DNA from 2 places in the Caballeronia sp. LZ028 genome. Region 2 is predicted to be linked to the other one. Evidence: riboswitches for the same ligand, from Rfam matches in the RefSeq annotation. Region 2 holds a riboswitch; the other holds the start of a gene.

Region 1 (4,671 bases), on a different contig from region 2:
GAGCGAGCGAAGCCCTTGGTCGCGGAATGCGGCGGCATGCTGTATCTGCTCGACACGCTGACCGACATCGAAGGCACGCGGCATGCGATGCTCGGCATCCTTCCCGGCGACGCGGCGATGCAACGCAAGCTGTCGCGCCTCGCGATGCAGCGCATCGACACGACGCATGGCGCGATGACGGGTCACACATTCCACTACTCGACGCTCGACACGCCGATGCAGCCGGCGCTCAAGGCCGCTCATGCCACGACCGGCACCGAAGGCGAAGCGCTCTATCGGCATGGTTCGGTGTCGGCCACTTACATGCACGCTTACTGGCCGTCGAATCCGGCCGCGGCCGCTGCGCTCTTTCGCGGCGAATCACTATGACAACGACGCAAGACGATCTCGCTTTCACCATCGAACGCGCGAAAGCGCAGGAACCCATCGGCTCGCCATGCACCGATGTCTGCAAGCTCGATCAGGAAACGGGCCTGTGCCTCGGCTGCTTCCGAAGCCGCGAGGAAATCAAGACCTTCAGATCGATGGACGATGCCGCGAAGCTCGATCTGTTCGATGAATTGCTCAAGCGTCGTGCGGCGAAAGAGCAAACGAAAAGCCCGCGTTCCTGACGAAGCGCGGGCTTCATGAGCGACGCCGAACCGCTTACGCCGCAGCCATTCTTCTCACCGCCGGCCGCTCGAGTTCACGCGCTGCGAGCGCACCGAACACGAGACCGAGCGTCGTCCATAACAGCGCCTGCATGCCGATAGCGGCCACGCGGAAATTCCACAGCAGCGAAGCGGAGAAATCCGCGGGCACTTCATCGACGGACGGCAGCGCGACCTGCGCCGCCACGATCACGACGATATACGCAGCCGCCGCGATGAGCGTCGCGTTCCACCCGCCATGCCGCGCCACCATGCGCCGCTGCAAGCGCACGGCGAAGACGGCAGCCGCGATGGAAATCGCCACCATGCCGAAGAAAAGCGCCGTGCGCGGCCCGATGGTCTCGGCATTGCCGACAGCGGGCGGATTGGGCGGGTACTTGAGGAACGGCACGATGGCGACGCTCACGAAGCCGAACAGCGCGAGCAATGCCGACGTGCCGCGCGCGCGCAACGCGCCGAGCCGTCCATAAGCAAACGCGAACACGAGCGAGAAGAGACCGCCGAGCGCGGTGCCGAACACGGCGACGCCGGTCAGAAGGCCGAGGCCCGCTTGCGTATCGCGAGACACGAGCGCTTCGTCGCCGTGATCGTGCGAATGCGCTGGCGTGGCAGCCGCATCGGCATGACCGTGCTCATGTTCGTGTTCATGCTCGTGCTGTTCCTCGAACGCGATGGCGCGTGCCACCGACGGTTCACCGAACGCACGCGCGAAGCCGAAGCCGATCAGGCCCGCGACCAGTCCCGCGATCATGCCGCGTATCAGCAAAGTGCGAATCATGATGCTTCCTCAGTGGCACGGAAAGCCGAGCAAATGCCGGCCGTCATGCACGAATTCGTGGACGTACGTGCCCGAGAAAATCGACGTCGCGCCCTGTTCGGCGCCGACGAAATAGATTGCGATCAGCAGAATGAGGCCGATGAAGACGGCCCACGGCAACACTTCACGCACCGGAATGGGCACGGGTGCATCGAGTGACGGGGAAACCGGAGCGGAAAAGACCGGCGCGTTGGAAGCATTCATGGTGGTTCTCCAGGGAAAAGCGCGTCCCGATTGACGAAGAGCATGCAGCGGGGTCTGACTCGCGGCGCCGCGCTTTCGCGTTGACGTACCGCACACAGTGGCGCGACCGTGCCGGGTTTGCACCGGCTTCCTCGCACTGCAAGCTTGCCATTCTATGATGATCCGCTGCAAAGTAAAACGATTCCGATTCGACCGCCACCTGCCTTGGAACTCATTCTTCTCTGTCACGCCGCCACGCGCGCGATGAAAACCGGGCACTTTCCCACCGGCGACGAACCTCCCGAGCGCGATGCGCGCGCGCAGCTCGCGTCATTGCACGCCTTGCCCGACACGCGCGTGATTGCGAGTCCCGCGCGCGTCGCGCGTGAAACGGCGGCGTGGATCGCGGATGCATTCGAGATCGTTCCCGCGTTCGACGACATCGACTATGGCCGCTGGCGCGGGCATTCGATACGCGAAACGGGCGAGCGCGAACCGGAACATGTCGCTGCATGGCTCGCGGATCCCGATGCGCGTTCGCACGGCGGCGAAAGCGTCGCCATGCTCGCCGCGCGCGTCGCCGAGGGCTTCGCTTCGATCGACCGGCTCGACGCGGGGCGCTGCATCGTCGTGACGCATGCGATCGTCGTGAAAGTGGCGCTCGCGCATGCGCTTCGCCTGCCGCTCACATCGATCTATGGGATGAACTCCGCGCCGCTCTCGTCCACGGTGCTGGAACGCGCGTCGCCCGCCGATACGTGGACCGCCCTGAACTTCGCTCCATACGAATAGCTCAAAGCAGACAGCGCATCGCGTGCGCGGTGCGCGTTCGACTCAACCAGGAGACTCAGATGGCGCATTACGTGGATGGATTCGTCGTACCCGTACCGATCGACAAGGTCGACGCTTATCGCCGCATGGCCGAAGCCGCCGGCAAGATCTGGCTGGAACACGGCGCACTGGAGTTCGTGGAAACCATCGCCGACGACGTGAAGCCCGGCAAGCTCACATCGTTTCCACAGAGCGTGCAGATGAAGGAAGGCGAGACCGTCGCGTTCTCGTATATCGTCTACGAATCGCGCGAGCAGCGCGATAGCGTCAACGCCAAAGTGATGGAAGACCCGCGCCTCAAAACGATGATGGAATCCGGCGAGACGCCGTTCGATCCTCAACGCATGTTCTTCGGCGGCTTCACGACCATCGTCGAACTCGGGCGCGACTGATCGTTCTTATCCGCTCAATCGAGTCACTACTTCGAAGGAACCGCATCGACATGTATATCGCCATGAACCGCTTCAAGATCGTGCCCGGCGCCGAAGCCGACTTCGAACGTCTGTGGACGAGCCGCGATACGCATCTGAAGGATGTGCCCGGGTTCGTCGAGTTTCATCTGCTCAAAGGGCCGGTGAAAGACGATCACGTTCTGTATTCGAGCCATACGATATGGGCGAATCAGGCAGCCTTCGAAGACTGGACGCGTTCGGACGCGTTTCGCGCCGCGCATCGCAATGCCGGCGGTGAGACGCGCCAGCTTTATCTCGGTCATCCGGAATTCGAGGGCTTCGAAGTCATTCAGACCGTCAAATAGAGCGGTCAAGGCGCAACCGAACGTTCGCGCACTTTTCGGCGAGCACGCGCGTTTTACACACGTGTGAAAAAACGCGCTTCGCCGAAGCTGTCTTTTCAGACGTGTTCTAGGCCTTTGCGCCGCGCGCCATGCGCTGCAGCGTCGATGAATCGATCGCCGCCGCGCAGATTCGCACCGCTTCCTTCAGCGTGCGCGGACGCCCCGCACCGAATTGCGATTCCAGCATCGCGACGGCGCGCAGACGCTCGTCATTGCCGAGTTTCTCGCCCGTCGCAAGCTCAAGAACCGAGATGAAATAAGCCGCAGGCGGCGCCGCGCTCGCATGCGGAGTCGTCTGGCGTTCCCCGTCCGCCGCGCCACCCGCGCCCTCACGTCCGTCGTCGCGCGCCGGAATCCACGGGTGCCACTTGCTGTCGTATCGACTTTTCATGGGTTAGTTCGCTGGCTCGATTGCTGTGGCGCACCTTGGCGCCGTTTGTCATGTGACGCTTATGGCGTCTCTGTCATTAAAGAGACTTACAGCAAGTACCGTTCCAAGCTGGCGTTCCCCTTGCACGGCCTAGCGCGCCGCGACGCTTTCCTCCGACAAAACCGCACGCGCGACGCGACATGCCGCAAGATCCCAAGCCGCGCAGCCGACCGATTTGAACATCACCGGTTGCAATGCATCAACGGCTTTGGACGGCGCCGCGAGCGCGAGCGCCAATGCGTGCACATCGTTCCATTCGACGCTCGCGAGAATGAAATCGCCTGCTTCGTGACGCGCGCCCGCAGGGTCGTCGACGTAAAGCGCGCTTGCATGCACGGTCGCGGCGGCGATCTCGGCGGCATCGGCGGTGAATGCGCCCACGCCGATCACGAGGCGGCCCGCGCGCGCGGGCAACGTATAGACCGGCGTCTTGCTCGTGGTCGCGGCGATGACGACATCGATCGAATCGGGAATCGTGGACTCGTCGAGCGCGGCAAGCTGCTTCGAAAGCGATGCATGCGCCGCACAGAACTCGCGCGCGCGCCCGGGACGCGAGCCTTGCACGACGATGCGCGCATCGGGATAAATAGCGGCGAGCGCCTCGACGTGATACGCAGCCTGCTTGCCCGTACCGATGACGAGCACCTCGCGCGGCGCGGCATCGTGAAGCGCGCGGATCGCGAGCATCGATACCGCCGCCGTGCGCCGGCCCGTCACCGTCGGGCCATCGAGCATGAATTGCGGCACGCCCGTCATGGCATCGTAGGCGGTCACCTGACCGTGGATCGTCGGCAGGCCGAGCGCGCCGTTGCCCGCGCAAACGTTCACGAGCTTGTGCATCGCGAGATCGGCGGCGCTCGCGGGCATCGACAACATCACGCCGCCTTCGATCGGCACCACCATGCGCTCTGGACTCACGATGCGTCCCGCCGCGTAATCGAGCATCGTCGCGGCGAGGGTGTCG
Region 2 (4,671 bases):
AGCGACGCGACCAGCACGACGAGCGTCGCTGCGCCGAGCGCGATCCAGATCGCGGTGGCGCGGCTCGCGTCCATCGCGCGCGGACGTTCAGCCACGCGGCTCACGACGGATGCCAGCCCAACGTGATGTACGCGCCGCGTCGTGGCGTGTTGTACGAGTAGGCAAGTTCATAGTCCTTGTCGAACAGGTTGTCGATGCGCGCCGTGACGTACCACGACTTCGAGATGTCGTAGCGCGCCGACAGATTCACGATGCCGTAGCCCGCGAGCGTCGAATCGTAATCGCTGCGTTGACCGCTCACGATCCATTCGCCACCGACGCGCCACGGCCCGATCGTGCGATGCGCCGTCAGCGTCGCGAAATGCCGCGCGCGCCGCGTCAAATCCTCGTGATTCGTTTCGTCGACGGGATTCTGGAACGTGACGCCCGTGCGCACATCCGTTGCGCCGACGTGCCCCGCCCACGATCCCTCGATGCCCTGCACCTTCGCGCGCCCGACGTTCTGCGCGACATAGTAGAAGCCGCCGTCGGACACGTAATCGATCAAATTCGAATAGCGCGTCTGAAAAAGCGTCACGCGCACCACGCCGAGCGCATTCGATGCGTACTGCAACGCCGCCTCGACCGAATGACTCCGCTCCGGCTGAATCGACGGATTGCCGCTCAGCGGATAGTAGAGATCGTCGAAGCTCGGCGCGCGAAACGAGGCCGAATAGCTCGCGCTCGCCTTCCAGTGCGCGTCGAAGTTATACGCGTAGCCCAGATAGTAGCTGTTCGCGCCGCCGAAATCGGAATACTGATCGCGGCGCAGATTCGCCTGCAACTCGTTCGCGCCGATGTGCCCCACGTAACCCGCGAACATCGAATTCACATGACGGTCGGGCGCGCTGAACTGATCGGAATCGAGCGTCTGATCGAGATGCTCGTAGCCGAAGAGCAGCTTGTGCGCGTCGCTGATCCGCACGTCGTTCTGCCACGTATATTGCCGGTTCTCCGAATCGAAACGGCTCGTATAGACGCCGTTCTGCTCGATGTTCGCGCGGTCCTGCCCCTGCGCGATCGTGAAGTGCGTCGTCCAGTTATCCGTGACGCGGCCGTTCGCGAACACCGACGCCGAGCGCACGCGATCGTGCGTTTCGTTGATATCGGTCGGCTGGCCATAGGCATCGTCGAAACTGTTGATGCCGTTCGATTGCAGGAAGCGCACGCCCACGTCCCACTTGTCGCTGAACTCGTGACGCAGCGTCGCCGCGACGCTCTCGTTCAGATAGCCGTTCGCGTTCGGATTGGCGCCGGGCGCGATTCCCGGATCGATCGACGAGAAGCCGTCGGTTTTCTCGCGCGAGACGTTCACGCTGAAGGTCGTGCGGCCGTCCTTGTCGAGCGCGCCGCTCACGCCCGCCGATTGCCGCTGCGTGTGATAGCTGCCGTACTCGGCCTCGAAGTTGAAGCGCGGCGGATGCGCCTCGCCTTCCTTCGTGAAGATCTGCACGACGCCGCCAATCGCATTCGATCCATAGAGCGCCGACACGTTGCCGTTCACGACCTCGACGCGCCCGATCTGGTCGAGCATCAATTGCGATAGCTGTGCCGCGCCGAGCGACGCCGATTCGACGCGCACGCCGTCGATCAGCACGAGCGATTGCGACGACGCCGCACCGCGTATGAAAAGCCCCGAGTTCGAGCCCGGTCCGCCGTTGCGCGTGATCTGCACGCCGGGCGCGAGCGCGACGAGTCCGAGCGCGTCGCTTGCGTTTGCATCGGCGATGTCCTGCTCGTCAAAAAGCGATGTCTGCGGAATCGATTCGGCAAGCGGCTGCGGCGCGCGCGTCGATGTGACGACGACGGGCGCAAGCGTTTGCGTGCTGTCTTCCGTCTGGGCCGCCTGTGCAGCGCCGGCGAACGGCAAGGCGCCGATGGCCGCAACGAGCGCGCCATGACGGGAGAGACCGCTTCTGAGCGCGGCCAGTGGCAATACCATGTGTGAAGTGTTCCGTTTCGCGTGAGCGCGACCCCGCTCCCCGCGAGGACGATGCGCGACGAACGCACCGCGCCATGCGCGCCGATGCGTCGGACTCCGGCCGGTATCCGGGCTGGCGATCAATCGTCTCGCCTTCCCGCGCATGGCGCGCAGTGGCATCGACACGTTTCTTGCAGTCGCGCGCGTGCGACGAATTTCGACACGCTCGCGCGGCAAAAACGCGCATGAGACGACTTGCAACTTGCGTTGCGGTCGCTTACCGTTGCGGGGGCAGCACAGGTTGGCTCGTCGTCGATTGCGGCGACTTCGCTCCCTGTTTCCCGTTTGACTGCATCCACGAGATCCGCGGATGCGAGCACCAAAAGTGCGGCAAGTGTAGGAGCGCGGTTCGGGGCCGTCAAGAAAACCGCGCGGGCAGACTGGCGCGGCGCATGACGAATCGAACGAGAAGCGAAAGAGAAGCGGCCGGCCTGTCATCACGAGCGTTGCGGGGCGCTCGCGTTTTCTGCACACGAATGCATCGCGACATGCGCTTGATTCGAAGGATTAAGCGCTAGATCGCGTGTTGTTACGTCTCGAAACGAGACATTTATCGGAAGCTCCGTTGAACCGCGCTAAAATGCGAGGTCTTTAGAGGACGCAGCACATGCTCAACGAACTCGAATCACTGTCAGGAAACATCGGCCGGCTGATCCAGATCAGCGAGCGCCACAAGCAGGCGCATCAAGCGCTGCAGGAACAACTCGAACAGCTGCGCGCCGACTATGCGAACGTGCAGGCCGAGCTCGCGCAAGTGCGCGAAGAGCGCGATACGCTGCAGTCCGAACGCGATTCGCTGTCCGCGAAAATCGACGACGCGCAAATCCGCCTGAACGCGATTCTCGAAAAGCTGCCGCGCGGCAAGTCCGCGCAACATGCCGAGTCCGACAATCAACTCGATCTCCTCGAAACCGATTCCCAGGAAGCACATGAAACGGAATTGCACGGCGAGCATCATCAGGGAGAGAAGGCATGACGACCACGCAGATCGAAGTATCCATTCTCGGGCAGCCGTATCGTCTCGCGTGCTCGCCGGAAACCGAAGGCGCATTGCGTGAAGCCGTCGCGCGCGTCGACGCCGAAATGAACAAAGTGCGCAATGCAAGCAGCGTGCGCGGCACGGATCGCATCGCGGTGATGGCGGCGCTTTCGCTGGCGTCGGAATTGCTTAAGCTGCAGGACAGCGTGCGTCACGGCGAGGCCTTCCCCGCCGAAGAAATCCGCCGCACGATGCACTCGATGAACGAGCAATTGGGCGCGGTCATTGCGCAACACGAAGCGCAATAAGGCAGATGCGCGTCGAGTCAATCAGCGCGCAATGTCAATCGAAAAAAGAAACTGCCGAAGTAGGTTGAAGAGGCTGCAGAAGGCAAACGATTGGTGTAGAGTGACGTTTCCCTGCCTGGTACGCCAAGGTCATATATTCCTTGAACCAATGCTACATTGGCACGGTTGCGGAACCTTGCAGCACGGGCGCGCGCGTCGCTAGTCCGATGTACCCGAAGTGTTGCTTACCGCGACCAATCTTGAACCCAGGTTCAGGATGCCGGCCTAGCGGCTGTGGCGGGGACCTCATTCAAGAAACGGCATCGGTTTTTCCGATGCCGTTTTCGTTTGTCCCTGCCGTTCGCTCTTCGATTCATGCACACGACCATGCGCTACTGGCTGATGAAGTCCGAACCGGACGAAGCGAGCATCGATCATCTCGCGCACGCGCCGAAAAAAACCTTGCCGTGGACGGGCGTACGCAACTATCAGGCGCGCAACTTCATGCGCGATCAGATGCAGATCGGCGACGGCGTGCTCTTCTATCATTCGAGCTGCCCGGAGCCGGGCATCGCGGGCATCGCGAAAGTGTGCTCGACGGCATATCCGGATCCCACGCAATTCGATCCGAAGAGCGATTACTACGATCCGAAATCGACGCAGGAAACGCCGCGCTGGATGCTCGTCGACGTGAAGTTCGTGAAGAAGACGCCGCTCATATCGCTCGCCGCGTTGCGCGAACATCCAGAGCTTGCCGACATGCAAGTGCTCGCGCGCGGCAACCGGCTCTCGATCACGCCCGTGACCGAAGCGCAATGGCGATTTATTACCGAGCACCTCGTCTAACAAGGAACTTACGACTTCACGACTGCGACTAAATCCCGTCGCACGTACGCGATGTCACGGAGTCCTTCGATGCTCAATAAGAAAACCGCCGCCGCCTTCGCCCTGCTCGCGATGTCCGGTGCCGCGATTACGTTGTCTCAAACCGCCGCTGCGCAGACGGTGATAACGCAGCCACAGCCCTCGGGCGTGCTCTCGCTCTCCGCACAAGCGAGCGCGCAAGTGCCGCAGGATGTCGTCAACATCACGCTCTTCTACGAACAGGAAGCGGCCGATCCGTCGTCGCTCACCAGCACGCTCAATCAGCGCGCCGAGGCCGCGTTACGCGAAGCCAAAGGTGTCGACGGCGTGACCGCGAAGAGCGGCTCGTTCACCGTCTATCCGTCGACGGATCGCGACGGCAAGATTTCCGTGTGGCGCGGGCGCACCGAAGTCGTGCTCGAATCGCATGACTTCGCGGCGGCATCGAAGCTCGCGGGCAAGATGAGTTCGTCGATGCAAGTGGGTAGCGTCGCGTTCTCGCTGTCGCCCGAAGCGCAGCG

What was found. Region 2 has a riboswitch for cobalamin ahead of QCE58_RS04425 (TonB-dependent receptor domain-containing protein). Riboswitches for the same ligand answer to the same signal wherever they lie in the genome.
Region 1: linked by a shared signal. The riboswitch ahead of QCE58_RS27255 (CbtB-domain containing protein) and the one ahead of QCE58_RS04425 (TonB-dependent receptor domain-containing protein) in region 2 are both predicted to bind cobalamin.

What each region holds. Positions count from the first base shown of each region.
Region 1 covers NZ_JARUXN010000004.1:968,877-973,547, forward strand. Annotated here, with positions in the region: gene QCE58_RS27240 (cobyrinate a,c-diamide synthase) at 1-369, shown strand, start outside; gene QCE58_RS27245 (DUF1289 domain-containing protein) at 366-611, shown strand; gene QCE58_RS27250 (CbtA family protein) at 646-1,428, opposite strand; gene QCE58_RS27255 (CbtB-domain containing protein) at 1,438-1,671, opposite strand; cobalamin riboswitch at 1,703-1,853, opposite strand; gene QCE58_RS27260 (histidine phosphatase family protein) at 1,876-2,442, shown strand; gene QCE58_RS27265 (DUF1428 domain-containing protein) at 2,502-2,873, shown strand; gene QCE58_RS27270 (antibiotic biosynthesis monooxygenase) at 2,924-3,238, shown strand; gene QCE58_RS27275 (hypothetical protein) at 3,345-3,668, opposite strand; gene lhpI (bifunctional Delta(1)-pyrroline-2-carboxylate/Delta(1)-piperideine-2-carboxylate reductase) at 3,798-4,671, opposite strand, start outside.
Region 2 covers NZ_JARUXN010000001.1:938,224-942,894, reverse strand. Annotated here, with positions in the region: gene QCE58_RS04430 (iron ABC transporter permease) at 1-104, opposite strand, end outside; gene QCE58_RS04425 (TonB-dependent receptor domain-containing protein) at 101-1,981, opposite strand; cobalamin riboswitch at 2,062-2,359, opposite strand; gene QCE58_RS04420 (ATPase) at 2,628-2,996, shown strand; gene QCE58_RS04415 (cell division protein ZapA) at 2,993-3,307, shown strand; RNA gene ssrS (6S RNA) at 3,413-3,594, shown strand; gene QCE58_RS04405 (EVE domain-containing protein) at 3,674-4,132, shown strand; gene QCE58_RS04400 (SIMPL domain-containing protein) at 4,202-4,671, shown strand, end outside.